Regions from separate parts of the Vibrio coralinecrosis genome, predicted to be linked through region 2. Evidence: predicted binding sites of a transcription regulator. Region 2 holds the regulator's gene; each other region holds the start of a gene.
What was found. Region 2 encodes CRP, which controls carbon source genes, mostly activating them, when cyclic AMP is high. Its sites were predicted from a motif close to TGTGANNNNNNTCACA; they were not measured.
Positions count from the first base shown of each region.

Region 1 (7,690 bases), 1.0 Mb from region 2:
AACAGAACCATCAGGCAATTCAAAAAACACTTTGAGTCGCTCTCCCCCTTCCGAGTTATCACGCAGGCAAAGGCCGATATCACCATTGTACAAGCCCAACGCATGGTCGTTACGCACCACCATGACAGGTCGGCCGTGATACCAAAGCTCATCCTGAGTTTGGATCAGTTTACGAGCTTTGAGCGCACGTTCTACACGGACGTTAAGCCCGGTAATGCCAAAGTCACCTTCTCGCACAGCACACAACAAACGACATTTAGAGAACAGCTGCAGCGCGGCCTTTGCTCTGTGATGAGTAGTTTCAGCCAGTTCGGTATCGGGATCTATCGCGGTTTGCCCGATGCGCTGCAAATAATGGCTGTATTCCTGCACCAAGGTCTGAATCATCTGGCTGTAGCTCTCGCCATTAATGGGAAATTTAGCAATATCTTTAAAATCTCGCTGCCACACCCAATCAACTTTTTGTGTTGACCCAGAGTTGACCGCTTTCGCTAGTTGGCCGATTCCTGATCTCGCATCGAATCGGTAGCTCTTTTGCAACATACATAAGCTATCAGCAATGCTCACAGCGGTATTCGCTGTGTGAGCTAATGTCTGGTATCCCGTAAGCTGGGCAATCATGTTAGCTTGACTCGCGCTATAGCCTTGCTGGTGAAAAGCGCAAATATCACCCAGCACCGCACCGGCTTCAACAGAAGCAAGTTGGTCTTTATCTCCAAGTAATACCAAACGAGCATGCTTTGGCAAGGCATCCACCAATTTATACATCATAGGCAAATCGACCATGGAAGCTTCATCCACGACTAAGATATCGAGATGAAGTGGGTTGTGCTGGTTGTGACGAAATTCTACGCTATTTGGCACCGCACCGAGTAAACGATGCAAAGTGCTAGCGTCGGTTGGAATTTGATCTTTAAGCGCAGGTTCAACAGGAAGTTCAGCTACGGCTTTACCGATAGACTCCGTCAAACGCGCGGCGGCTTTCCCCGTTGGCGCAACGAGCTTAATCACAGGCTCTTCGCCAGCTTGGTTCGCCTGAGTGATTAACGCAGCAAGCAACTTTGTCACTGTGGTGGTTTTTCCAGTTCCCGGCCCACCAGAAATCACCGCAAAGCGGCGCGTCAACGCTACCGCAGCAGCAACCTTCTGCCAGTTGACGCACACCGACAAAGGCACCAACTGATCCAACACATTCAATTGCTCGATTTTGGTCACATTAAGGAGCTTTTGGTCTATGGTAGGCCAATCGAGCAGCTCACTGCTCACCACATCAAGATGATCGCAGACTAGCTGCTGTCTGAGTACGGGGGTCGAACTCCCTTCAGATTGCGCGGAGGCCAGAGCAGTAAAGAGATAATGATAGTTTCTGGCAAACAGATGATTGAGCAATTCTGTTAGCTTTTGAACCTCTACAGGCTTTAAGATCATTGGTGACCCAAAGCTATTCAAACGACTCGCCAATACGACTTCATAATGCCAGTACCGATGCAGGTAAAGTCGCTCGCCGTCAAAAATCATCGGAGCTGACTGTCCTTGCTTGCCAACTAGGGAGGAAGACTCAAGTCGTGATGGCCAATTCACCTTCTGCAACCATTGATTCAGCTCAATAGCCGCTTCGCCAAACAACCCTAATTTGGCAGCCAAGTCCACAGCCTGCCCATAATTGTCAAACAGTGGTAAGCAAATATGTCCTTTACCTAACTCACAGCTGAGTACCGCTGCCATAAACGCAACATATTCATCGTTACTTTGGGCGAGAACAAAACGAGCAAACTGATAATCAATTTGTCGGATTGAGCCTTTACTCGCCAGAGACTGAAGACACGAAAAGAGAACTTGCATGATTAGAGTAACTCCATCTGACCAGAGCTGGACTGTTTCGGTTCGATAGGACGCCCATCAATCAGGTTGTCCATGTCTTCAAGAAATTCAAGCGTCGGACGCGCTGAGAAAATGCCGTGGCCACTTGCCCCATCCATACCGCGTAAAAACAGGTAATAGACTCCGCCGAAGTGAGTCTGGTAATTATAATTTGGCACACGAGATCGCAGGAAGCGGTGTAAAGCCAACGCATAGATTTGATATTGCAGATCATAGCGGTGGTCCGCCATTGCCGATTTCAGGGCCTCGCCGTGGTAATCTGCGACATCACCTCCAAGGTAATTGGACTTCCAGTCAAGCACGTAATACTTGCCTTGATGTTCAAACACTAAGTCGATAAACCCTTTCAGCATACCCTGTGTGGAATGAAAACCGAGATCGCCCGCTTTAGCAGACAGAGGGTCATGACGCTGAATAACTCGATTCAATGCCGGTGCTGTCAGTATTTCAATCGGCAACAAGAACTCCATTTCCACTAAACGCTGATCCGGCTGCTTTTGATTGAGTTTCAGTTGCTTACCATCCAGAGGGGTAGCCAATACCGTGTCGACAAGCTGCTGCAAAACTGGTAGCCAAGCGGAGTCTAACTGCTCACTCTCCATTAGACTCACAATAATTTCGCTATTATTGTCTGACGTGGCAGGTTCGGTAAATTCTACTTCTTCAAACAGGGTGTGAAGGAAGGTACCGGGTCTAGCGCCTTTGGGGAAAGTGAAAATACTCTTCTCAGGTTCCAGCGCCTCTTCGTTCTGCAGCTCATCAGAGGAATCGACATCCAACAACAGAATGTCCGTCACGGCATCCTCAAAATGGTGACTTGTGCCTTGCTTTACCAAACCTGAATAGCTGGTTATGCGCCAATTACGGTCAATTTCATTGTTCAACTCATTGGCGTGCAGTGCTTGCTGTCCTGCTTCTCGAACCACCAGCTTTTCATTGACGCTTTCCGGTAATCCTTCCACTCGAACACAACTCAGTTGCTGAGCCTGTTGGTGCAGCGCCGCTGTTAAATCTGCGATGCCACCTTGTTCGCCGTTTTGTAATAAGTACCCCATCGCACTGTGATGTACACCTGTCGGCTCTTTGGTCGAGCGTCCATTACGCAACGGAGCCGTACCAATGAAACAACCATAAACAGCTCGGGTAAGAGCAACATAGATCAAGCGCAAATCTTCCGCCAAACGCTCTTTATCGGCTTGCTGTAATGACGCATCCTGCTTAGTGATATCAAGAATGGTTTTGTCCAAAGCACTATCGTAGTACTTGGCTTCACTCGCCTCTCGATAACTGAATACGAACGGCAAGAACACCAACTCGTATTCCAATCCTTTTGATTTGTGAATGGTTACTATCTGGACTAAATTACGCTCCGATTCCAAGCGCTGGATTTGATCGTCACTGCCTCCCAATCCATTACGGGCATCGCTGATCGATTGTGCCAACCAGCGCAACAAGCCGTGATCGCTGTCTAGCTCTTGGCTGGCTTGCTGGAGCAGCTCTCCGATGTGCATAAAGTCAGTCAGAGATCGCTCACCGTTTTCTTCTTCGAGCAATCTCTCAGCGATGTGCCTTTTACTCATTACGCTACGCAGCATCGGCAGTACGCCACGCTGACTCCACAAACGACGATATTCTTTAAACTCATTAATGGCGTTTTCCCATTCGTTTTCATCGTTATTGAGTTTGTCGAGGCTTCCTGCATCAAGGGCAAATAACTCCGACGCGAGGCTAGCCCTTAAAGCTCGATCGTTTTCTGGTGTGAGCACAGCTTGGAGCAAGCGCTGTAAATCTTCGGCCACTTGTGAGACAAACACACTATCTCGATTGGACAGATAGACGCTGGCAATCCCCTTCTCAGCCAAGGCTTGTTTGATCATTCGACCTTCGCTGCCCGTTCGAACTAACACCGCAATGTCTCCAGCCTGAATGGCGTGTTGCGACTTTCCGTCATCAAAACATGCTTGCTCATTCTGCGCGGCCGACAAAATATGATGGATCTTATTCGCACAGGCTTGTGACATGGCTTGGTGATAGTCACCTTTCGCTAAAGGCTTCTCTTCCGCTTCTTGTAACCAGTAAGTCATTGCTGGTTGAGGTTGCCCGTCGATCATCCATCGACGTTTATCTGCATTCGGGCTCGAGTTAACCGGAACAAACGGAATATCCTTATCGTAGATAAAAGGATGATCTGGCGTTTGAAACACCTGATTCACCGCAGCAACCATCTCTGAGCTAGAACGCCAGTTAGTCCCTAGGGTGAAGTGTGAGGAAACCTGATTACGTGCTTTAATGTAAGTAAAAATGTCCGCACCGCGAAAGCCGTAAATGGCCTGTTTGGGATCGCCAATCATAAACAAGCCACATTGAGGGTTATCGAGATAGATACGGCTGAATATGCTGTATTGAAGCGGATCAGTATCCTGGAATTCATCAATCATGGCGACCGGATAGAGAGAGCGAATCCGCTGAGCCAGTTGTCCACTGTCATCTCCATCAATCGCAGCAGAAAGTTGCGTGAGTAGATCATCAAACGACAACCACTGTTTCTGCTGCTTTGCTTTCGCTAACATATCACGGCACTGCTCTATAGCATGTGCCAGCAATGGTGCTTCCAAGCTGATAGGCTGTGCGAGAAACTGCTCAATCGCCAAAAAAGTGGGGTGGCTTGGCGCCTGCCCTTTGGGTGTTTTCTCTTGTAAAACATTCTGGGCAAACTTTTCCAGTTTATCCGGATAGTCATAGCCCGTAGTTTCACTCGCTGCCCACATATCGACCACTTCAAGCCAGGTAGGCAAGGATTTTTTGGTGTAGCTTCGTTTATTGACATCTGATTCACTGATCAGGGCAAGATAGTCTTGCTGACCTTGACGCCAAATCGCTTTGAGATCGTTAATTTGCTTAAGATTCTTGGCATGTAACTCAGCCATACTGCCCTGCATCGCGGGCACTGATAGCTGTAAGGGCGCTCCTGTTAAGTATGGAGAGATCTTTTTCAGTAATGCAGCAGGAGAGTCCCAAATTCGGCGCACTTCACCAGCAAGCTGAAAAGGTAACGGGTAAAAATTGCGTCGCCAGTAATCTGCCACAACCTGAGCTTTGAGGTGACTTTCATCCGTCACGAATTCATTATTAAACCGACAACCTGACTCAAACGCATTTTGAGTCAGCATGCGCTGACAAAAACCATGGATCGTGTATACCGCCGCTTCATCCATCTGCCTTTCGGCTTGGAGTAAAATATCAGCCGCTTGAGAGTGATCGTCAATGTCTTCAAGCAAAGGCTGAATAACAGGATCATGACTTTGCCCACGTGAAAAGGCCAACCTTGCATCATGAATTCGGGCTCGAATTCGGTCTCTCAACTCGGCAGTTGCCGCCTCGGTAAAGGTGACCACCAGTATTTGGTCGACCGTTAATGGCTGTTGATGTTTGCTCTCTGAACAGCCGTGGCCCAGCAATAGCCTAAGGTACAAACCTGCGATAGTGAAGGTTTTACCAGTTCCAGCCGACGCCTCAATTAAGCGCGCGCCATGAAGTGGAAAAGTCATGGTATTCAGTGACGTTACCATTGACGTGGATATCATAAAATTCGAGCCCTTGATGCATTAATTCCAGATCCAAGTGTGACCTAGATTTTAAAATGATATTTATCAATAACAATCCTATTCAAGATAGGATTTTATGAGATCTTTCTCACGGCAAGCGAGTGGACTTACCGATAGTATGCGCAGCACGACTTGCGTTGGCCATGCCTGACGCTAAGCAACCAAATCATGGTCCCTCTGACCTGTGGCCGTACAGAAAACACCCTACACAAATAATGATTTCCTGGCGGCCACCTATTTATCTATCTCTTGATTGTTTTTCACTGTAAGCCTCGGCGCTTGTAATACTAACGTCGTCAAAAGCCTGACTTGCATCGCCAACTCCTCACTCCATTGAGGCCAGATACGGGCAATATAAGAATTCGCACCTTCCCCTGGACTCAAGTAACTGTCGTTAAATGTGTCTGCCATTTTCTTTAGCGCTTTTTCTTCATCATCAACCCAATTGCCACGATTGAAGCCAGCTTCGACACAAGCTAAGGCCGTATTAGGAAAATACGCTAAAGGCGTTGTCATTCCTTGATAGAACAAACGAACCAGCTCTCCCAGTGTCGATTGAGCAACCGCTGCATTCTCTAACGCTGGATAAGTTAGGTGTACAACGCCTTCTTTACGATCATAACCAACCATGTGCGAACATTGATGATGCCCCATCGCATTCATGGCTAAATGATCGATCCAGACAGCAAGGTAATCCTGAGCACGAATACGTCCACTACGAAAGCGGACTAACCCCGATTGATAGCTCTGAGTGAGCCACCCCGTCAACTTAACAGGTTTACCTTCCCCCAATACATCAAAGGCCAGTTTCACTTCAAGATCGTCGTTAGGTGAACCACATAGCCAAGCAAGTTTTTCTACCAGTTCTTCGGCTTGAACCCGATTAGTTTCAAATTCGATATCACCAAATGCGCCTACCGGTAGCTTGCCTTGTGCACGCTGGTGAGCAATGAAATCATTAATAATGGCTTGCTGGTCCCCTTCTCCACTGAGCTGGTGCTCAAGCAACAGTTCCAGCAGGCTATCACGCATTTGATAGCTTTCTAAACCATTCAGCACAAATGGCTCATCATCTTGCATCACAGGTAATGGGGGTTCAAACACCACTTTTAGACGGCGATTAAAGAAATACTGTACAGGTAAACGCCAGAAACGTTGTAACTCAACCAAGTCCAGTTCAAGCGGATACACAGCATCCAACAAATAATCACTTAACTGGCGATTAAACTGCCCACCGACTTGACCTTGTCGACTCGCGGCAGGTAACCATTCTTTGGCGTAACTAGCACTATTTTTAACAAACGCACTTGGACTAAATGGCACCATTGGGTGACTGGCTCGGATACAACTCAGTAAACGCTGACCCGATTCATCCACCGCTAAGTTTTCATCTCCTGCCAAGCAATAATTTTGTTGGCAATACTCCATTAATTCAGACACTAATACCGATGGCACTCGCTCAGTATTGTCCTGAATCGAGCGACCTACATAGCTGATGTAAAGTGTGTGCTGTGCAGATAATAAGGCTTCCAAAAATAGATATCTGTCATCATCCCGACGAGAGCGATCACCGGGCTTCGCTCGGCCATTCATTAGATCAAACCCTTCCGGTGGAACCGTTCGAGGGTAAATACCATCATTCATCCCAAGTAGGCAGACGGTACGAAATGGAATTGAGCGCATCGGCATCAAAGTACAAAAGTTCACTTGGCCAGCGAGGAAGCGCTGGCTGACTCGAGTTCCAGACAGTTTGTTATGCAAATATTGCGAGACTATACTTGGCGTCAACGCCTGTTTATACGCAGCATCTTGAAGCTGATCTTTTAAAGATGTGAGCGTATCTCGAATCGACTTGAGCGCGGCTTCGCCCTCCAAATCAACACGAAAGAAATCATCCAATGCTAGCGTTAATGTTTCACGCCACTGCTCAATAGGCTGGGTTTTGGCTAGTTGGCTGCGGTAATGGCTGACGGTTTCGATAAAGTGGGCCAGTTTCCCCGCTAACTCAGCGCCCATGCCTTGAACCTGATTATAGGGTGACAACAAACCACTTTCGGTTTCGAGTAAACCTGCAGACTCTGGCATCGCATACCCAAGTAACATACGCTGAATACCAAACTGCCAAGTATTTTGCGATATTTCAGGTAAATCAAATTCTTCACCAGTGTGGTGATTAAGTCCCCAACGAATGCCCGACTCTTCAA
Region 1 is NZ_CP024627.1:695,374-703,063, reverse strand. Features, by position in the region: gene recD (exodeoxyribonuclease V subunit alpha) at 1-1,842, opposite strand, end outside; gene recB (exodeoxyribonuclease V subunit beta) at 1,845-5,465, opposite strand; gene recC (exodeoxyribonuclease V subunit gamma) at 5,721-7,690, opposite strand, start outside.
Region 1: a site for CRP is predicted at 5,564-5,579, ahead of recB (exodeoxyribonuclease V subunit beta). Genes of this name have one in related genera too.

Region 2 (7,690 bases):
TAGAAAAAGTGGCTCCTTTCTCTGGGGGCGAGAAAGCTCGCCTCGTGTTGGCGTTGATTGTGTGGCAAAAACCCAACTTGCTGCTGCTCGACGAACCCACCAACCACTTGGACTTGGATATGCGCCAAGCTCTGACGCTTGCTCTACAAACATTCGAAGGCGCAATGGTAATTGTCTCGCATGACCGTTATTTGCTGCGTGCGACCACTGATGACCTCTATTTGGTGCATGATCGTCAGGTCGCACCATTTGATGGCGATCTCAATGATTACTACAAGTGGCTGACAGAGCAGCAGAAAGCTGAACGCCGCGAAGCACAATCTGCGCAACCAGACAAGAGCGCTACCAACAGTGCTGCCGCCAAGAAAGAGCAGAAACGTCGTGAAGCAGAATTCCGTAAACAGACGGCACCTGTACGCAAAACACTCACCAAGCTTGAAGCTAAGATGGAGACCCTAGGTAATCAATTAGCGGAAGCAGAAACGCAATTATCTGATAACTCACTGTATGAAGCGGAAAATAAAGCTAAACTTAATCAGGTATTAACCGCTCAGAGTCAGGCTAAAGCAGAGCTGGAAGAGGTCGAAATGGAATGGATGGCACTGCAGGAGGAGCTGGAGCAGATGGAACAGGAGTTTAACGGTTAATGAGCTCAAAGCACGTATCAGTTTCGCTAACCCTAGAACGCTTATGGCAGTTCAGCCTGCAATATTACAGTGTTCGAGAAGTGAAAGATGCGTGCCTCAATTTACAAAACCAGTTCAAAGGCAATGTAAACCTGCTGTTGCTGCTGAAATGGCTTGATGAGCAGCAGGCTGCCTTTCTCGATGAAGACTGGCACAAAGTCGAAGAGTGTCTAGGTCGTTCAGAAACCCTGTTACACAGCTATCGAGACCTACGTCGTAAACTCAAATCCCACGTCCCAGACACCCTCTACAGAGAATCCTTGCAATTCGAATTGCAACTTGAAAAGCAACAACAGTCTGATCTGGTCGATTGCATCAACAGTATAGAACTTCAGACTAACCAAGCTGAACCGCTGACGTTGAGATATTGTCGTCAGCTTGGCGGAGAACATTTGCACGATGTTTTTGCCCATTCCATCGATGACCTTACCCACTGATAGGCGTTCTTATGACTCAATTTATTGCTGCCAAAGGATTAGCCAATCCGCATCTGCAAACTCTGGCACCACGTTTCATTCGTAAGAAAGCACTGTTTGAACCGCTTTGGCAGACCCTGAATACTCCGGATGGTGATTTTCTCGATCTAGCTTGGAGTGAAGACTGGCAAACTGAGCAAGCTAAGAAAAAACCTGTTTTTGTCTTGTTTCATGGGCTAGAAGGCTGCTTTTACAGCCCTTATGCCAATGGCCTGATGCACGCATTTTCTCAACATGGCTGGCTGTCTGTGATGATGCATTTTCGCGGCTGCAGCGGCAAACCGAACCACCGTGCGCGAGCCTATCATTCGGGGGAAGTAGAAGACGCACGCTTGTTCCTTGAGCAGCTAAATCAACAACTACCAAATCAAACCAAAGTCGCGGTAGGGATTTCTCTTGGTGGCAACATGCTGGCTAACTATCTGGCGCAATACAATCAAGAGCCACTACTTTCTGCGGCGACCATCGTCTCGGCACCACTCGATCTATCGGCCTGTTCAGAGCGCATCGAGAAAGGATTCTCCAAGGTGTATAAAACGTACCTGCTCTCATCTTTGAAGAAAAATGCTCTGCGTAAACATCACCTAATTAAAGGCGAGCTCAATGTCTCTTACCAAAGCATAAAGCGAGTCACCAAACTGTTTGAATTTGATGATTTGATTACCGCTCCTTTACATGGCTTTAAAGACGCACAGGATTACTATCAGAGGTGCTCCGGTATTCATCGACTCAAAGACATTCGCATACCGACACAAATCATTCATGCCAAAGACGACCCTTTTATGACAGATGCCGTTATACCAAAATTCGTTTTACCAGATAACATTGACTACCGCTTGTTCGAACAAGGTGGTCATGTGGGCTTTTTAACCGGCAGCGCACTCAAACCGAGGTTCTGGCTAGAAGAAGCGTTACCAGCCTACTACCAAAGTCTGGTGGTTTCTGGATAATAGCCGTCAACTTTTCGAGCATAAAAGACAGAGGTATTTATGATCGTTCCATGGCAACAAATTGACCCAGACACACTGGACAACCTGATTCGTGAATTCGTCCTGCGTGAAGGCACAGACTACGGCGAACTAGAAATTTCCCTGCAAGACAAAATCGATCAAATCAAAAACCAGCTCGAAGCAGGTGAAGCTGTTGTGGTTTTTTCTGAGCTTCACGAGACCGTCGACATTCAGCTCAAACAAAAGTTTTCTTTTTAAAACACAGCATACAGTCTCTTCCCATTAAAGCGTGTTATAGTGGCATGCAACAAGGGACAGTTATTTACAGACAAGGTTTGTCATGTCAGCAAAACATCCGATTATTGCCGTCACTGGTTCATCTGGTGCGGGCACCACAACGACATCTGAAGCGTTCCGCAAAATGTTCAACATGATGAACGTCAAGCCCGCTTGGGTAGAAGGTGATAGTTTTCACCGCTTTACGCGCCCAGAGATGGATGTCGAAATTCGCAAAGCCCGTGAACAGGGGCGACACATCAGCTACTTTGGCCCACAGGCGAACGACTTCCCAGCACTCGCTGAGTTTTTCCGTAAATACGGAAATGAAGGAACAGGTCAGGTACGCCGTTATCTGCACACCTTTGATGAAGCCGTACCGTACAATCAGATGCCGGGTACCTTTACGCCATGGCAAGAACTGCCTGAGAACTCTGATGTATTGTTTTATGAAGGCTTGCACGGTGGCGTCGTTGATGGCGATGTTAACGTCGCTCAGCACGTCGACTTTCTGATTGGCATGGTCCCCATTGTTAACTTGGAATGGATCCAAAAGTTCGTTCGAGATACCCGAGATCGTGGCCACTCTCGAGAGGCCGTGATGGACTCTATTGTCCGTTCAATGGACGACTACCTAAACTACATTACTCCCCAGTTCTCGCGCACTCATATTAACTTCCAGCGTGTTCCAACCGTCGATACTTCTAACCCATTAAATGCCAAAGGTATACCAAGCTTAGATGAAAGCTTTGTCGTGATTCGTCTTCGTGGTATTAAAAACGTCGACTTCCCTTACCTACTGGCGATGATTGACGGCTCATTTATGTCACGTCATAACACGCTCGTGGTGCCTGGGGGCAAAATGAGTTTCGCGGTCGAGCTAATTGTGCGCCCTATTTTGCAACAACTGATCGAAACCGGAAAAATTGGTTAACAACCACCGGATAAGCACGATTACTTTTCATACCGTGATCATGTGCACATTTTTGCGTACAAAATCGTAAGGTGTACCCGATTAAAATCAAGAAATCGATTTCAAAAAAAGATACTATTTGAAACCGAAACAAAGATGGCTTGCAGCATTTGAAAAGTGCTCTTATCCTAGTAGGTCTTGATTCAAGGCTTAGCTAAAACATGGAAAGCAGCAAGCGTACCCTGCAGAGGAAGTGAGATATTATGGTTCTAGGTAAACCTCAAACCGATCCAACATTAGAGTGGTTCCTTTCACACTGTCATATTCATAAGTACCCATCAAAAAGCACGCTGATCCACGCGGGCGAAAAAGCAGAAACTCTTTACTACATTGTTAAAGGTTCTGTGGCAGTACTTATCAAAGACGAAGAAGGTAAGGAAATGATCCTTTCTTACCTAAACCAAGGCGACTTTATCGGTGAACTTGGTTTATTCGAAGAAGACCAAGAGCGTACGGCATGGGTTCGTGCCAAATCTCCTTGTGAAGTAGCAGAAATTTCATTCAAGAAATTCCGTCAGCTAATCCAAGTTAACCCTGACATCCTGATGCGTCTGTCCGCACAAATGGCAAGCCGTCTACAGGTCACTAGTCAGAAAGTGGGTGACTTGGCATTCCTAGACGTAACCGGCCGCATCGCACAAACCCTGCTTAATCTGGCGAAACAGCCAGATGCAATGACACACCCAGACGGTATGCAGATCAAGATCACTCGTCAGGAAATCGGTCAGATTGTTGGCTGTTCTCGTGAGACAGTAGGTCGTATCTTGAAGATGCTAGAAGAGCAGAACTTAATTTCTGCCCACGGTAAGACAATTGTTGTTTACGGTACTCGTTAATTACCGCGGCATAAAAGATTGAACAAACCACCAATGGCAACATTGGTGGTTTTTTTTGACCAAAAACAACCTTGCTTAACATTTCTTGATTACATATAAAAACTTCCATCTTAGTCTAAGACCTTCATTTAGTTATTCTTTATTCTTATCCGCAGAGTTTCGCTTTGAGGTTAAGCCCTTATGCCCAACATTGATCGAACCATAGTCATTAAGTTACTGATTTGCTTTGGTTTGCCAATTGCCGTGTTGTTTATGCCAATTGATGCCATCCCCATTGATGATCTGACTTTAATTCAACATCGTTTACTGGCTATCTTTCTGCTCGCCGCCCTATTATGGGTACTGGAGCCTGTTCCCGTTTTCGCCACTTCGATTTTGATCATCGCACTTGAATTGGTCATGATTTCAGACAAAGGTCTGCATCTCTTTCGCACTCCTCCAGCAGGACATGATCTGGGAGAGTTGATGAAATACACCGATATCTTCAGCGCCTTCTCCTCACCCATTATTATTCTATTTATGGGTGGGTTTGCGCTAGCCATCGCTGCATCAAAATACGAACTCGATAACAACCTTGCTCGAGTTTTGCTGCGCCCTTTCGGCCACCAGCCAAAATTTATTATGCTCGGCTTAATGTTGATTACTGCAGTGTTCTCAATGTTTATGTCTAATACCGCAACAACAGTGATGATGCTGGCACTGCTTGGCCCGATTGTCGCCTCAGCCCCCAAAGGCGATTTAGGGATAAAAGCACTGGTTTTGTGTATTCCCATTGCCGCTAATACAGGGGGATTGCCACTCCGATCGGAACCCCACCTAACGCCATCGCTCTACAATACTTAACGGGTGAAAACAGCATCGACTTTCTCAGCTGGATGATGATGGGTTTGCCTTTTGTGATAGTCCAGCTCACCTTTGCTTGGTTCCTACTTCAAAAACTGTTCCCTTCTTCACATCAAACTATGACACTGAAGCTCGACGGCCAGTTTCAGCGTAGCTGGCGTGCCATGGTAGTCTATGTCACCTTCGCGGCTACCATATTGTTATGGATGACGACAAAGCTGCATGGAATGAACACCTACGTGGTATCCATTATCCCTCTCGCGGTCTTCACATTGACAGGTATCATGGGCAAAGCAGAGCTCAAACAGATCAACTGGGATGTGTTGTGGTTAGTCGCTGGGGGCATTGCAATAGGAATTGGCCTAGATAAAACCGGATTGGCCGCTGCGCTGGCACACGCGATTGATTACGAGGCCTTGTCCCCAGTTGCGGTGGTCCTCACCCTGTCTATGGTGTGTTGGTTAATGGCGAACTTCATGTCCAACACCGCAACGGCCAACTTATTGATGCCGATCGCTGCAGCGATTGGGGCATCGATGGACAGCCTAGCTTCAGTCGGAGGATTGCAAGGCTTACTGGTCGTGGTAGCTTTCTCAGCATCACTTGGCATGATATTGCCCGTTTCTACTCCCCCTAACTCCCTCGCCTACTCAACTGGGCTTATCGAAAGTAAAGACATGGCAAAAACAGGGGTCATTATCGGTCTCGTTGGTTTAGCGATTGTCTATATGGCAGCTCTATTTTTAACCTAGATATTAGGTTGTGGCTTCTTGTTTCATTAATGGGCAAGAAGTCACAATTCAGTCAAAAGGTCCCTCTTCATCGATATTCCACTTCCTGAATATCCATATAGATCAAATCTATATTTTAATAACTTCTATAACATCAGCCTGTTAAACCAATATTCATAGCTATTTCAGCAGTTCCTACGTGAACTTCCGCACTAACAGGGTGTAACCACTAATTCAAACTCACACACCCTGATTTTCGATAGGTTGTCTAAGTATTAAGGAAGGGCAATGAGAAACACAATTAAATTAAAGATTCAGATCGCCATCGCGATCATTATTGCAATTGTCTCAGGAGTCCAGGCATGGATCTCTGTCAGTCAATTAAAACAAGAAACCACTTCCGCACTGAATAGTGAAATGGCTAACGTCAGCCATGCCACCTCTCGTTATATCAGTGACTGGCTCTCCATCCGAAGCGATATGATGCTGGCAAATGAAGTGAGCATTCTCAACACTGACAATGCCGATAGAGAGATGCTTATCACTAAACGAGCCGGAGGGTTCTTATCAGTCTATGCTGGTTTTGATGATGGTTCTATCGCTTATGGAGATAAAAGCGAGGATTGGCCTGCAGATTACGATCCTCGCACCCGACCTTGGTATAAAGATGCCATGGCAACCAATGGACTGATCGTCACCGAGCCCTATCAAGACTTCGATGGCAGTATCGTGGTCAGCTTTGCTAAAGCATTTAGCGGCAGTAAAAATGGCGTCTTAGCCGCAGATTTGACCGTGACGAATATCATCGAAGAAGTGCTCAATGTCAGCTTAGACAACGAAGGGTTTTCGTTTTTGGTTGATGGTAATAACAACATTGTCGCTTACCAAGATGAGAAGCTGAGCCAGCAACCTCTGACTGAGCTCAATCCAGTCTTATCAGCCGATAAAGTTCATCAACTGGTCAATACCTCTTTCATTTCCACTATCAGCTGGCCACAACAAGGCGATAAGCTGATCTTTGCGACTAATGTACCCAATACCGATTGGTCACTAGGCATTGTGGTAGATAAAGACATGGCGTACGCCTCGGTAGCCGAACAAATTCAATTCACCGCGATCGCATCGATTTTCCTCTACATTGTGATTGCTTCAATCAGCACTTATGTAATTACTCGCTTACTTCAGCCTCTACAAACCTTATCAGCAGCACTTTCACAGCTCTCTCAGGGTGAAGGGGATTTAACTCAACGAATAGACATTCGCCGTATGGATGAAATCGGAGAACTGGCGCAGCACGTCAATCAGTTCCTCAGTCAAATGCAATCTATGCTCAGCGGTATCATTCATCACAGTAGAGATCTGGCCGTCCAAGCTGAACAAGCGAACCTACTAGCACAACAATCTTCCCAGCAAGTCGAAGCACAGCAAAATGATGTTAATCAAATAGCGACTGCGATTCATGAAATGTCAGCAACAGCGGCTGAAGTAGCCAGTCACGCTGAGTTGACCGCGAACGCTTCTCAAGGTTCAGCATCCGCGTGTGAAGACGGCCAGCAAGTGATCGAAAAAAACCGTCAAGCTATTGTTGAGCTAGCCGATCAGGTGACCGCAGCCTCTGGGGTGATCTCAGAACTGGAGAGCAACACACAGAGCATCAATCAAATTCTCTCTACCATTCGCGAAATTGCAGAGCAAACCAATTTACTGGCCCTTAATGCTGCGATCGAAGCTGCTCGTGCGGGTGAGCAAGGCCGTGGTTTTGCCGTCGTAGCGGACGAAGTCAGAGTGTTGAGCCAACGCACACATGGCTCAACCGAAGAGATCCGCAATATGATTGAAACACTACAGAACAATACCAAGCTCGCCGTCAACAGTATGGAAAGCAGCACGGCACTAGCAGGGACTAGTGTGGATTACGC
Region 2 is NZ_CP024627.1:3,002,707-3,010,396, forward strand. Features, by position in the region: gene CTT30_RS14175 (ABC transporter ATP-binding protein) at 1-647, shown strand, start outside; gene CTT30_RS14180 (TIGR02444 family protein) at 647-1,123, shown strand; gene CTT30_RS14185 (hydrolase) at 1,135-2,112, shown strand; gene CTT30_RS14190 (YheU family protein) at 2,152-2,370, shown strand; gene CTT30_RS14195 (phosphoribulokinase) at 2,453-3,322, shown strand; gene crp (cAMP-activated global transcriptional regulator CRP) at 3,565-4,197, shown strand; partial or broken gene CTT30_RS14205 (SLC13 family permease) at 4,378-5,792, shown strand; gene CTT30_RS14210 (methyl-accepting chemotaxis protein) at 6,060-7,690, shown strand, end outside.

Region 3 (7,690 bases), 790 kb from region 2:
AGCCGCGGCAAAAGAGTGTTCAAACATTTATGCCCCTTTGGCTAATCGCTTAGGTATCGGTCAGCTGAAATGGGAAATTGAAGATTATGCTTTCCGTTATCAACAGCCAGAAACTTATAAGCAAATCGCCAAACAGCTGTCTGAGCGTCGTATCGTCCGTGAACAGTACATCACAGATTTTGTGGATGACCTGTCGAATGAAATTACATCGTCAGGCATCAATGCGGAAGTGAGTGGCCGTCCGAAGCATATTTACAGTATCTGGCGCAAAATGCAGAAGAAGAGCTTGGCATTCGATGAACTGTTTGATGTGCGTGCGGTTCGAATCATTGCTGATAAGCTTCAGGATTGTTATGCCGCCCTAGGTGTGGTGCATACTAAGTATAAGCATTTGCCAAGTGAGTTTGATGATTACGTGGCAAACCCTAAGCCAAATGGTTATCAGTCAATTCATACCGTGATCCTTGGCCCTGAAGGAAAAACCATCGAAATCCAGATTCGTACTAAAGACATGCATGAAGACTCGGAGTTGGGGGTTGCTGCGCACTGGAAGTACAAAGAAGGTGGTGGTGGTCGAAGTGGCTACGACGAGAAAATTACTTGGCTGCGTAAACTGCTTGATTGGCAGGAGGAAATGTCAGATTCGGGCGAAATGCTTGATGAAGTCCGCAGTCAGGTCTTTGATGATCGCGTTTATGCCTTTACCCCGCGCGGGGATGTTGTTGATTTGCCGATGGGCGCGACACCGCTTGATTTTGCCTATCACATTCATTCTGAAGTTGGTCATCGCTGTATTGGAGCGAAAGTCGCAGGTCGCATCGTACCGTTTACTCACAAGCTTTCTATGGGTGATCAGGTCGAGATCATCACGGCGAAAGAACCCAATCCTTCGCGAGACTGGCTCAACCCGTCAATGGGGTTTGTCACTTCTGGCCGTGCACGTGCCAAGATCAATGCTTGGTTCCGCAAACAGTCACGTGAGAAGAACTTAGAAGCGGGTCGAGAGATCCTTGAAGTCGAACTGGCAAAAATCGGTGCAACACTGAAAGATGCAGAGCAATATGCGCTGAAACGTTTTAATGTTAACAGTGCCGATGAGCTATACGTCGGTGTTGGCAGCGGCGACTTGCGTATTAACCAGATCATTAATCACATCAATGCTTTGGTGAACAAGCCAACCGCTGAAGAAGAAGATCAGCAGGCGCTCGAAAAACTGCAGGAAGCAAAAACTAAAGCGCCTGCGCAAAGTCGTCCGAAGAAAGATGCCGTAGTGGTTGAAGGTGTAGATAATTTGATGACGCACCTTGCACGCTGCTGTCAGCCCATTCCGGGTGATGAGATTTCTGGTTATATCACACAAGGGCGGGGGATCTCTGTCCACCGAGCGGACTGTGAACAACTGGAAGAGCTGCGTCATCACGCGCTAGAACGTATCATAGATACTGTGTGGGGTAGTGGTTTTGTAGGGTCTTACATACTGACGGTACGCGTAGAAGCCATGGAGCGCAGTGGGTTACTCAAAGACATCACGACGCTGTTTGCCAACGAGAAGATCAAAGTCACCAGCATGAAGAGTCGTGTTGACTACCGTAAGCAGTTGTCGATTATGGATTTTGATCTTGAGGTGACGAATATCGAAATTCTACAGCGTGTGTCGAAGCGAGTAGAGCAGATCCGAGATGTTATGTCGGTAAAACGCCTCGGCTAAAATTCTCGTCATACTTGAAGCTGATAGCGTTGTTGCCTGCGCTTACTCGCTCCATCACATAGGCAAGCTATGCTCAGGAGTCTCGCTCGCTTGCCGCCTAGCTACAGCTTCAATTATTTAGAGAATTGATAAACATATAACAAAGGTGAGTGGTTAGGACTGCTCGCCTTTTTCTTTAAATAGCAAGGCTTAAAGGAAAAGAGAACATGAATCACCCGATAGAACAATTAGAAGCGATCATGGCACAGCTTCGTGATCCTGAGAATGGCTGTCCGTGGGACCTAAAACAAAGCTTTGACACGATTGTTCCTCACACCATTGAGGAAACCTACGAAGTTGTAGATGCCATCCACAATCGCGATTGGCCAAACCTTAAGGAAGAACTCGGGGATTTATTGTTTCAGGTTATTTTCTATAGTCAGCTAGCTAAAGAACAGGGTTTGTTTGATTTTTCAGAGGTGGTCGACACGGTGAATGAAAAGCTTACTCGTCGTCATCCCCATGTCTTTTCTGATGTTGAATTTGAATCGGACGAAGAAATCAACGCCAACTGGGAAGCTGAAAAAGCCAAAGAAAAAGCTGAAGTAGGCAGAATGGAACAAAGTATTCTAGACTCAATACCGAATTCTCTGCCTGCCTTGTCGCGTGCGACAAAGATTCAGAAGAAGTGCGCCAAGTTTGGCTTCGATTGGGATTCATTAGGGCCTGTGGTCGACAAAGTGAGAGAAGAGGTTGATGAAGTGATGGCAGAGGCACTTCAAGTTTCCCCTGATGAATCGAAAATTGAGTTGGAATTAGGTGATTTACTGTTTGCTACCGTCAATTTAAGTCGGCACTTAGGGCAAAATCCTGAATCGGCCTTAAGCAAAGCAAACTTAAAATTTTCTCAACGATTTAGAAGTGTTGAAGCTATGGTGGCAGAGCAAGGTAAGCAACTGACAGATTTTGATTTACAACAATTGGATAGCATGTGGGACGAAGTAAAACGCCGCGAATCGAAGCCGTAATCATAGTGTATCTTGCCGATCGAATTTGATTTGAAGCAAAAAATAAAAAATTACAGTGTGATAGATTTCACGTTGTGGCGATAAGGGTCTTCTGGTATATTTATCTCCCGTCCAGAAGAAATCCATTTCCCTCATTCAACCAATTTCAGGTTAAACATGACGACAAATTACATTTTTGTTACTGGCGGGGTTGTATCCTCTCTAGGTAAAGGTATTGCAGCAGCATCTCTTGCCGCTATTCTTGAAGCTCGTGGTCTTAAAGTGACTATGATGAAGCTTGACCCTTACATCAACGTTGACCCAGGCACAATGAGCCCAACTCAGCACGGTGAAGTGTTTGTTACAGAAGATGGTGCCGAAACTGACCTAGACCTTGGTCACTACGAGCGTTTTATTCGCACTAAGATGACTAAGCGTAATAACTTCACCGCCGGTCGTGTTTACGCTGACGTGCTACGTAAAGAGCGTCGTGGCGACTACCTAGGTGCAACCATTCAGGTTATCCCTCACATCACTAATGCAATCAAAGACCGCGTTATTGCAGGCTCTGAAGGTCATGACGTTGCGATCGTTGAAGTTGGTGGCACCGTTGGTGATATCGAATCTCTACCATTTATGGAAGCAATCCGTCAGTTGGCTGTAGAGCTAGGCCGTGAGCGTGCTATGTTCATGCACCTGACACTGGTTCCTTACCTTGCCGCAGCAGGTGAAGTGAAAACGAAACCGACTCAGCACTCAGTGAAAGAGCTGCTGTCTATCGGTATCCAACCAGATATTCTCGTTTGTCGCTCAGATCGCATGATCCCAGCGAACGAGCGTAAGAAGATCGCTCTTTTTTGTAACGTACAAGAAAAAGCGGTTATCTCTATGAAGGACGTAGATTCAATCTACAAGATCCCTCAATTGATCAAATCTCAAGGTCTTGACGACCTAGTTTGTTCTCGTTTCGGTATTTCTGCTCCTGAAGCGGATCTGACTGAGTGGGAACAAGTTATCTATGAAGAAGCAAACCCAACAGCAGAAGTGACCATTGGTATGGTCGGTAAGTACATCGAACTGCCGGATGCTTACAAGTCGGTCAACGAAGCGCTGAAACACGCAGGTCTGAAGAACCGTTTGAGCGTTAAGATTAAGTACGTTGACTCACAAGACGTAGAAACCAAAGGTGAAGAAGCGCTGGAAGGTCTAGATGCTATCTTGGTACCTGGTGGTTTCGGTGATCGTGGGGTGGAAGGCAAAATCCGTGCGGCGCAATACGCTCGTGAAAACAAGGTTCCTTACCTAGGTATTTGTCTGGGTATGCAAGTGGCACTGATTGAATACGCGCGTAACGTTGCGGGTATGGAAGGTGCACATTCAACAGAATTTAACAAAGAGACCAAGTACCCTGTGGTAGGTTTGATCACGGAGTGGGTAGACGGTGAAGGTAAAGTTGAAGAACGTACCGAAAAGTCTGACCTAGGCGGTACGATGCGTCTTGGTTCGCAGCTATGTCACCTAGAGAAAGGAACTAAAGCTCGTGAACTCTACGGTAGCGCGACGATTCATGAACGTCACCGCCACCGTTACGAAGTGAACAACAATCTGCGTCCAAAAATTGAAAAAGCGGGCCTAAAAGTGTCAGGCCTGTCAGCAGATAAGAAACTTGTGGAAGTTATTGAGAATCCAGCTCACCCATGGTTTGTAGCGGCTCAATTCCACCCAGAGTTCACTTCGACACCTCGCGATGGTCACCCACTATTCGCAGGGTTCGTAAAAGCGGCTGGTGAATTCCAACGCGGCGAATTAGAGAAGTAAAAAGGATACGGGCAGTGGCGAAGGTTGTGCTGTTGCCTTTTAAATTTGACATTTATATTTGAACGAGAGGAAACATTAATGTCTAAGATCGTTAAAGTTCTAGGTCGTGAAATCATCGACTCACGTGGTAACCCAACTGTAGAAGCTGAAGTACACCTAGAAGGCGGTTTCGTAGGTATGGCTGCTGCTCCATCTGGCGCATCAACTGGTTCACGTGAAGCTCTTGAGCTACGTGATGGCGACAAAGCTCGTTTCCTAGGTAAAGGTGTTCTTAAAGCTGTTGAAGCGGTAAACGGTGAAATCGCTGAAGCTCTAGTTGGTAAAGACGCTAAAGACCAAGCTGCAATCGACGCAGTAATGATCGAGCTAGACGGTACTGACAACAAATCTAAGTTCGGTGCTAACGCAATCCTAGCGGTTTCTTTAGCGAACGCTAAAGCTGCTGCAGCGGCTAAAGGCATGCCTCTATACGAGCACATCGCTGAGCTAAACGGTACTGCTGGTCAGTTCTCTATGCCTCTACCAATGATGAACATCATCAACGGTGGTGAGCACGCAGACAACAACGTTGACATCCAAGAGTTCATGATCCAACCAGTTGGCGCTAAGACTCTTAAAGAAGGTCTACGTATCGGTGCGGAAGTATTCCACAACCTAGCTAAAGTTCTTAAGTCTAAAGGCTACAGCACTGCAGTTGGTGACGAAGGTGGTTTCGCTCCTAACCTTAAGTCTAACGCTGAAGCTCTAGAAGTTATCGCAGAAGCTGTTGCAGCTGCTGGTTACGAACTAGGTAAAGACGTGACTCTAGCGATGGACTGTGCGGCATCTGAGTTCTTCGACAAAGAAGCTGGCATCTACAACATGAAAGGCGAAGGTAAGACTTTCTCTTCTGAAGAGTTCAACCACTACCTAGCTGAGCTAGCTAACCAATTCCCAATCGTTTCTATCGAAGATGGTCTAGACGAATCTGACTGGGATGGCTTCAAGCACCAAACTGAACTACTAGGTAGCAAGCTTCAACTAGTTGGTGACGACCTATTCGTTACTAACACTAAGATCCTTGCTGAAGGTATCGAGAAAGGCGTAGCTAACTCTATCCTAATCAAGTTCAACCAAATCGGTTCTCTAACTGAGACTCTAGCTGCAATCAAGATGGCTAAAGATGCAGGTTACACAGCAGTAATCTCTCACCGTTCTGGCGAAACTGAAGATGCAACTATCGCTGACCTAGCGGTAGGTACAGCTGCAGGTCAAATCAAGACTGGTTCTATGAGCCGTTCTGACCGTGTTGCTAAGTACAACCAACTAATCCGTATCGAAGAAGCTCTAGGCGCTAAAGCTCCTTTCAACGGTCTTAAAGAAGTTAAAGGTCAGTAATTCATAGTTTGAATTATTAGCTTTAAAGCTTTAATGAATGCCTCACTTTTTAGTGAGGCATTTTGTGTTTAAGGCTCTAAGAACTTTTAGAGCTCTATGAGCAATGAGCCGTTCTGACCGCGTTGCTGCTATACCCAAAAGAAATCAACCAACTAATCGGTATCGAAGAAGCTCTAGGTTCTAAAGCTCCTTACAACGGTCTTAAAGAAGTTAAAGGTCAGTAATTCATAGTTTGAATTACTAGCTTAAAGCTTTAATGAATGCCTCACTTTTTAGTGGGGCATTTTGCGTTTAAGGCTCTAAGAACTTTTAGAGCTCTATGGGCAATGAGCCGTTCTGACCGTGTTGCTGCCATACCTAAAAGAAAGCAACCAGCTAATCCGTATCGAGGAAGCTCTAGGTTCTAAAGCTCCTTACAATGGTCTTAAAGAAGTGAAAGGTCAGTAATTCATAGTTTGAATTACTAGCTTAAAGCTTTAATGAATGCCTCACTTTTTAGTGGGGCATTTTGCGTTTAAGGCTCTAAAAACTTCTAGAGCCTTAGCTGACTTTTGTCGAGAAAATGAAGGTGTTTACACGACTCTTGAATTGTTAAGCCTTTGCTTCTTCGATCGCTTTCACTCGTCGTTTCTCCATTTCTTCACGAATGGCAGCACCTTTAAAACCATCTTGGATAATGTCTTGTACATCAACGGCTAAAGCCGCTTGGTAGGCTCGCTCGAAAAGATCCATTTGAGGGTATTCGGCATCTTCAAACCCTGTACGACCTCGGCTATCAGCCATACAACATAGTAAGATGTCTTTTAAACGTTCAGGTTTACGCCAAACATCAAAACTATTGAGAACCTTAAGTATGGTTTTACCTCGAAGCTCTGCGGCACGATGAACATTGGAGTGCTGCTCACACACCATTAAGGCGAGATCGCGGTATTCATTAGGCACACGTACACGTTCACAAAGCTGTTTAATGATTTTAAGCCCGGTGTAGCAATGCTTTTTATGGCTGGGCCATTCCTCCTTTGGGGTGACTCCTTTACCTAAATCGTGCATTTGAGCGGCAAAACGCACTGTGGGTGATTGGCTAAGCAGAGCAGCTTGTTTAGCGACTAGAAGGTTATGAATCCCGGTATCGATTTCTGGGTGCCATTGTTCTGGTTGAGGGACGCCAAACAGCCGATCTAGTTCAGGAAGAACGATCTTGAGTGCACCACAATCACGCAGTACCGATAGAAACACCTGCGGATCTTGGGTTGATAGAGATTTCTGCCATTCTTGCCAGACACGTTCGGCTGTTAAGTGCTCTAGCTCTCCTGACTCGACAATCTGCGTCATTAATTTCTGAGTGTCTGCGGCGATGGTAAAACCAAGGTAATGCAATTTCGCCGCGAAGCGTGCGATTCGGAGCACGCGAAGGGGATCTTCGGTAAAAGCATCTGAAACATGGCGAAGAATACGATCATTGAGATCTTGTTGGCCGCCGTAAGGGTCGACAATAAGACCTTGCTCATTTTCTGCCATTGCATTGATGGTCAGGTCTCGGCGATACAAGTCTTCTTCTAGCGTTACGTCTGGTGCAAAATAGCAGTCAAAACCTTTGTAACCAGAGCCTGTTTTTCGTTCGGTTCTTGCTAGGGCATATTCTTGTTTGGTTTTAGGATGTAAGAAGACGGGGAAGTCTTTTCCAACCGCGATAAAGCCTTGAGCGAGCAATTCTTGAGGCGAGGCACCAACTACCACCCAATCTTGGTCGTAAACCTCTATATTCAGCAATTTATCGCGGACTGCCCCGCCAACCAGAAAT
Region 3 is NZ_CP024627.1:488,623-496,312, forward strand. Features, by position in the region: gene relA (GTP diphosphokinase) at 1-1,708, shown strand, start outside; gene mazG (nucleoside triphosphate pyrophosphohydrolase) at 1,915-2,715, shown strand; gene pyrG (CTP synthase) at 2,872-4,512, shown strand; gene eno (phosphopyruvate hydratase) at 4,591-5,889, shown strand; gene CTT30_RS02320 (multifunctional CCA addition/repair protein) at 6,481-7,690, opposite strand, start outside.
Region 3: a site for CRP is predicted at 2,772-2,787, ahead of pyrG (CTP synthase). Genes of this name have one in related genera too.

Region 4 (7,690 bases), 1.5 Mb from region 2:
CCTATTATGTCAGTAGCGGCTATCGCTTCTTTAGCGGTATTTGTCGGTATCCTCTTTTTCCTTTTTGGACAACAGAGGAAGGAAAACACATTATCCCGACTCGTTCTATTCGGTTTAGTGCTCGGCAGTGCATTTGGCTTAGCGCTTCAACTTATATTCAGTGAAGGTAACCCGGTTATCGATCAAACTCTGGAGTGGATCAATGTCGTTGGCCGTGGTTATGTTGGCCTATTAAAGATGGTCATTATGCCGCTGGTACTGGTCTCTATGATTGCCGCCGTTGTCAAGCTAGAAAAAGGCGGTTCATTGGGCAAGATCTCTGGGCTGACAATTTCAGTACTACTAGCCACCACGGCAATCTCTGCCATCATCGGTATCTTTGTGACCCAGGCGTTTGGCCTTAGTGCAGAAGGTTTAACTGAAGGTGCCCGAGAAACAGCTCGTATTGCTGTGCTCGAAGATCGCGTAGGTGTCGTCAGCGATCTCACCATTCCTCAAATGCTGGTTAGCTTTATTCCTACTAATCCTTTTGCTGATCTAACTGGTGCGCGCTCGACTTCGATTATCGCTGTTGTGATCTTCGGTGTATTAACTGGTATCGCTGCACGCAAAGTGATGGCAGAAAAGGAAGAGTTGGAAGCACCGATTCGTACGTTTGTAGAAGCCACTCAATCGGTAGTGATGCGTTTGGTAAAAATGATCATGGCTTTGACACCTTACGGTATTGCAGCGCTGATGGCGAAAGTTGTTGCCACATCCAGTGCGAGTGACATTCTCAACCTACTGGGCTTTATCGTTGCGTCATACGTTGCCATCGCATTAATGTTTGTTGTTCACGGAATTCTGGTGTCTTTTGTTGGTGTTAGTCCTAAAGAGTATTTCCAGAAGATTTGGCCGGTGCTGACATTCGCATTTACGTCACGCAGCTCAGCAGCAACGATTCCACTTAACGTAGAAGCACAGATCAACAAGCTGCGCGTGCCACCTGCAATTGCAAACCTTTCAGCATCATTTGGCGCAACCATAGGACAAAATGGCTGTGCGGGAATCTACCCTGCAATGTTGGCCGTGATGGTTGCTCCAACTGTGGGTATCGATCCAACGGATATCAACTTCATCCTATCCCTAGTTGCGATTATCGTGGTGAGCTCATTCGGTATCGCCGGCGTAGGGGGCGGGGCGACCTTCGCTGCTTTGATTGTATTACCTGCAATGGGATTACCAGTAACCATCGCAGCGCTACTTATCTCAATTGAACCTTTGATTGATATGGCACGAACCGCTCTTAACGTCTCAGGTGCCATGACAGCAGGCACTCTCACAAGCCGTATTCTTGGTGATAAACTCACCGACGAAGAGCTTGAAGCTCAACAAGCCTAACATAGCAAAGCCCTGAGTTAACCACTCGGGGCTTTTTCTAAGCCAACAAATTTCCTGCAATCCAGCGCTTCCTGTTTGCCTTGTCTCATCCTCAGTGGTCTAATACCTGAGTGAATTTCAAAGACTTGGTAAAGAGATAATGCAACGAGAGCATCAACCTACGTTTTTTTTCTTCGATTATGAGACGTGGGGAACCAGCCCAGCAAAAGACAGACCGTCTCAGTTTGCGGGAGTACGTACCGATATGGACTTCAATATCATAGGTGAACCTCTTGTTATCTACTGCCAACCGCCCTCAGATTATCTTCCTTCACCAGAAGCTGCGCTGATCACAGGTATTACACCTCAAGTTGCGGAATCGAAAGGCCTGCCAGAGCCTGAGTTTATCGCCAAAATTCATGAGCAATTATCCACCCCCAACACCATCAACTTAGGTTACAACAGCATTCGATTTGATGACGAAGTGACTCGATACACCTGTTACCGGAATTTCATCGATCCATATGCGTGGAGCTGGCAAAACGGCAACTCTCGCTGGGACTTACTTGATGTGATGAGAGCTTGTTATGCTCTTCGCCCAGAAGGCATCAATTGGCCAGAAAATGAAGAAGGCTTCATCAGTTTTAAGCTGGAACACTTATCCGTTGCAAATGGCATTGAACACGCGAATGCACACGATGCGATGGCCGATGTTATCGCCACCATTGAGATGGCGAAAAAGGTCAAAGCTGCGCAACCAAAGCTTTTCGATTACTTCCTGAGTATGCGCCACAAGCGTAAACTCAATGATCTTGTCGATATCGTAAAGATGACACCGCTTATGCACGTATCGGGTATGTTGGGGCGTGAATGCAATTATACTAGCTGGGTAGTTCCGGTCGCTTGGCACCCAACCAATCAAAACGCAGTCATTGTGGTTGATTTGGCGAAAGATCCTCAGCCGTTGTTGGATTTAGATGTAGAACAGCTTAATGAGCGTCTCTACACCAAACATTCTGAACTTGGCCCAGACGAACTGCCTGTACCAATCAAACTTGTCCACCTCAACAAGTGCCCTATTTTGGCCCCAGCCAAAACATTAACTGCTGAGAATGCAGCTAACATAGGCATTGACAGAGAAAAGTGCTTACAAAACCTTGAGCGACTTAGACAACGCCCAGAAATAAGAGAAAAACTCAATTCGCTATACAGTATCGAACGAGAATACGAAAAGAACGATGATGTCGATACCATGCTTTACGATGGTTTTTTCTCTCCAGCTGATAAAACATCAATGGCAATAATCCGCGAAACGGATCCGGAGAATCTATCCGCTCTAGATATCTCATTCAATGATGAGCGAATAGCCCCACTTTTATTCCGCTATCGCGCCAGACATTTTCCGTGGACATTGGACGAGAGTGAGCAACAAAAATGGGCGGCACATTGCCGTGAGTACTTTGAAAGCCGAATTGAAGATTACATGTTGAATTTGGAAAACTTAGTTCACGAGTATGAAAGTGACGAAAAAAAGATAGCTATCTTAAAATCTGTTTACCAATACGTCCAAAAGCGAGTATCTTAAACAACTTATTGCCTGCACCCTATAACAGTTAGGCCTCATCACACTATAAAAATACCACCTTGCTGAGGCCTGTGAATACACTGAACCTACGTTTCAGTGTATTCACATATGCAAAAGTTGATTAAATTTGGACGACACCACCTATGGCGAAAACCTTGCTTAAATACGTCGTATCTATGGGGCTGATTTTTCTTTGCCTCATGGCAGGCATTAATATTCAAAACCTTCTAGATATCTCAATTCCGGGCAGCATCATTGGCATGTTAATCTTGTTTTCACTTCTTGCCAGCGGGCTAGTACCAGTGGAATGGGTACGCCCTAGCGCCACTCTGTTTATTCGATACATGGTGCTGCTCTTTGTTCCAATCAGTGTTGGATTAATGGAACACTTTGATCTGCTCCTCAACAACGCGCTTCCGATTCTTGCTAGTGCAGTAGGTGGCACATTCATCGTACTGGTTTTATTAGGACTCATGTTGGATAGAATGCTCAAGCGAGGTGACCAATAATGTGGCTACTCGTAACAATTGTCGTTTTCCTGTCTGCACGCTGGCTCTGCCAAAAGATCACTAGTCCGTTTATGAATCCTCTACTGATCAGTCTGGCAGTGATGATCCCTTTACTCACCCAGCTCAAAGTACCGTTCGAAACTTATTACCAGGATAATGAGTGGATTAATTTTCTGCTACAGCCTGCCGTTGTTGCCCTCGCTTATCCCCTATACGAGCAGCTTCCTCAAATACGAGCTAACTGGCGAATCATCATTCTGGCCTGTGGTGTCGGTAGTGTCATGTCGATGCTGACCGCCACGGTTATCGCATCCTACATGCAGACAGACCTCTCATTGATCGCCAGCTTATTAGGTAAATCTGTAACAACGCCAATCGCAATGGAAGTATCAAGCCATTTAGGTGGCGAACCTGCTATTGCCGCTATTTTGGTGCTATTGGTTGGGTTGTTTGGTGCGATTCTGGCCTACCCTATTTATAATGTATTGAACATTACTCATCCCATTGCCAAAGGCCTCACCATGGGCACCGTTTCTCATGCATTGGGGACCGCAACCTGTGCAGAAAAGGACGCACAAGATGCAGCCTTCAGCTCATTGGCACTCGTGGTCTGTGGCGTAATTACCTCAATTCTGGCCCCATCATTCTTCGCTCTCGCGATCTGGCTCGCTGCATAAACCTCCGCGTCGGATAGCGTATCTACGCATTCCGACGTACATCACCTAAACCTTCACTGCAATCGTTACCATGTGTGACATCACTCTAATTGTGTAACAATAAAATCCATTGCAATTTTTATTGTGACAATGATCTCAGTAAAGTTTTCTGCGTTACATAAAATGAAATACCAGTATCAGGGTAAGCCACTCTAAAAGTAACTCAGGCAGACCCAAAGATATTCATTATTGCTTAAACAAGGATTCAATATGAGAAGCCGCATAGAACAAGCGCTGTCTGAAGCGCCAGCTAAAGTCGCAAAGTTCCTTTCTCCTATTTTGTTAGCGGATGATTTTGATGCAACCCTCTCTTCTGAACAGTTTGCAGAGCTACTCGCTATTTCTGATCTACAAGATGATGAGCTGAGAGTGGCACTGCTTCCCTTCGCCGCGGCTTATTCTTATGCTCCGATTTCAAATTTTTATGTAGGTGCAATTGTTCGTGGCCTGTCAGGAAGACTTTACTTCGGTGCAAACGTTGAAATTTTAGGCGCGCAACTTGGTCAGACCGTACACGCAGAGCAATCAGCGATTAGTCATGCGTGGATGAAAGGCGAACAAGGTATCTTGGACATTACAATCAACTTCAGTCCTTGTGGCCACTGTCGACAATTTATGAATGAATTGACGACAGCTGGTGAGTTGGCGATCCAACTTCCTCAACGTGATGAAAAAAACCTTCAAGAGTATTTGCCTGAATCATTTGGGCCTAGTGATCTCGGTATCGAATCAGGTTTAATGGCAGCCGTTGACCATGGAAAGCGATGTGACGAGTCTGATGAAGTCGTCCTCAAAGCATTAAGTGCGTTGAATAGAAGCTATGCGCCTTACACTCACAATTTAAGTGGTGTTAGCATCAAGCTAAAAAGTGGAAAAGTGTATCAAGGTGCCTATGCAGAAAATGCAGCCTTCAACCCAAGCCTACCTCCACTACAAGTAGCATTGATCCAATTACTTCTTGATGGTGAGTCATTCGATAATATTGCCACAGCAGCACTTGTTGAGATGTCTGAAGGCACAATCAGCCACCTTGCCGATACTCAGTCAACGCTGGAAGCAATCAACCCCGATATCCCTGTATCTTATTTGGCTATCTAATAAGGTGATATTCGCATAAGGCGCTGAGTTAGCGCCTTTATTATTTTCTCACACATCAAAAAATGGGGCGGGATCTACTTCAAGATTACTTGGCGCAATCGCCTTCGCAATTTTATATTGACTGTTCTTGATATCGACGAAACTGACATCAATAAAACGCTTATATTTTCTTGAGTAAAAGCACTTCACTACTGGCTTTAGAGGTTCATCCGCATTCGATGTCCAAACAATGCCAACCCTACCGTCATTCAGTTCGACTAATGCCCCGACTGGATAGACGCCGATACAGTTAATAAACTTATAAACCAAGTCACGATCAAGATGAAATGGCGTTAAACTCAATATGATCTTAAACGCTTCGGCCGAGCTCATTCCTTTCTTGTAACAGCGATCTGCGGTCAATGCATCATAGATATCCACAATGCAGCTCATTCTCCCATGTAATGGTATTTCATCACCCTTGAGCCCCTTCGGGTAGCCATTGCCGTCTAATTTTTCATGATGCATCAGACAAACATCACGACTGATGCTACCTAACCCCTCGACAGTAAAAATAATCTCTTCAGCATAGACTTGATGCAATTTCATATGCTCAAACTCTTCGGGGGTGAGCTTACCAGGCTTGTGCAGAACTTTATCGTCCACCTTAATTTTGCCAACATCATGAATAATACCGCCGATAGCCAGTTGCTTTAGTGTCTCTTTCGGCAAGTCAAGGTGTTTGCCAAAAGTCACCAGTAAAGTAGCGACATTGACTGAATGCTCAAGCAAATACTCGTCTTTACTTCTTAGTGCAGAGACGCAGTGCAAAGCATCGGAATCAATCAATACCGCTTCTATAAGATCATTGGCCCAACCATCTAACTCATCAACATGAATCGACTTATCATCAAACGTCTGATTAAGAATTTTTTGCGCAAGACCTTTGGCTTCACGAATGATTTTTGACGCTTTCTTCTGCTTAGAAAAACGGCTCATGGGCTTGCGTTTAATTGGTGTTGGTGACGACTCTTCGTTCACCTTGGGCTTGGCTTCAACCACAGGTTTAAACACACTCCCTTTAGCAGACAGACTTTTATCTACCCAAGCGAATTTGATCCCATTCTGAACGAGTTGCTGGATGGCTTTCTTAGAAGAAACTCTACCCGCATTTGCCAAATTGACGCGCTTGTTATCTTCGATTGCCGTAACAAACATCCCAACCATTAACGTATCAATCGGAACCTTTATGGAGTTGTTTGGATCGTACTTCATCTATTGACTATGACAACTATTGTGATTTCTGTAGTTTTATAAATTATAATCACAAACTTATCACTTTACTTAAGCATTCACTCTACTGATATGTCACATAATTAAGATTTTTAACGATGCACACTCAATTCACTCTCTTCCGTTCAATACACAAGTCATAACAACCTCATTCGGCAGCATAGAGCAAGTAAAATCATCCACTGAACGTATATAATACATGGTTCTACAGTATCCAGATGTAATTCTCACAGAAAAGGCAAACGTTTGCCTTTTCTGTTTATATCAGTATGATTCGTATCAATTTCAATCTCCATTAATTGTGAAAGGTTATTTATGTTTGGTACTGCTACCCGCAATAACGCGACACGAGTGTTGCTGCTAGGTTCCGGGGAACTTGGAAAAGAAGTTGCGATTGAATGTCAACGTTTAGGCTTAGAAGTCATTGCATGTGACCGATATGAAAATGCTCCCGCCATGCAGGTGGCGCACCGAAGCTACACATTAGATATGCTTGATGGCGAAGCGTTAGAAAAAATTATCACCAAAGAACAACCGGATTACGTTGTACCTGAAATTGAAGCCATAGCCACAGAGAAACTCGTTGAGCTTGAAGCCAACGGATTAAATGTTGTGCCAACAGCAAATGCAACTCGCCTAACAATGAACCGAGAAGGAATACGCCGGCTGGCAGCAGAAGAGCTCAACCTCACCACTTCACCTTACCATTTTGCTAGTACCTATGAAGAATTCACCCAAGCCGTTGAGTCTGTTGGCATCCCATGTGTATGCAAACCAATTATGAGCTCTTCAGGCAAGGGGCAAAGTGTTATTAAATCAGCAGCGGATGTAGAGGCCGCTTGGCAATATGCACAAGAAGGTGGCCGCACAGGTGCAGGACGCGTTATTGTCGAAGGCTTTATTGATTTTGATTATGAGATCACTCTATTAACGGTTAAAGCTATTGATGGTATCCACTTCTGCGCTCCGATTGGACACCGCCAAGAAGACGGTGACTATCGTGAGTCATGGCAACCTCAAGCGATGTCTGATGCTGCGCTATCTGCCGCTCAAGACGCCGCTAGCAAAGTTGTAAATGCGTTAGGAGGCCGAGGTATCTTCGGCGTAGAACTGTTCGTTAAAGGTGACACCGTCATTTTCAATGAGGTCTC
Region 4 is NZ_CP024627.1:1,460,563-1,468,252, reverse strand. Features, by position in the region: gene CTT30_RS07090 (L-cystine transporter) at 7-1,380, shown strand; gene sbcB (exodeoxyribonuclease I) at 1,520-2,944, shown strand; gene CTT30_RS07080 (CidA/LrgA family protein) at 3,088-3,453, shown strand; gene CTT30_RS07075 (CidB/LrgB family autolysis modulator) at 3,453-4,130, shown strand; gene cdd (cytidine deaminase) at 4,380-5,267, shown strand; gene CTT30_RS07065 (cyclic di-GMP phosphodiesterase) at 5,316-6,521, opposite strand; gene purT (formate-dependent phosphoribosylglycinamide formyltransferase) at 6,855-7,690, shown strand, end outside.
Region 4: a site for CRP is predicted at 4,253-4,268, ahead of cdd (cytidine deaminase). Genes of this name have one in related genera too.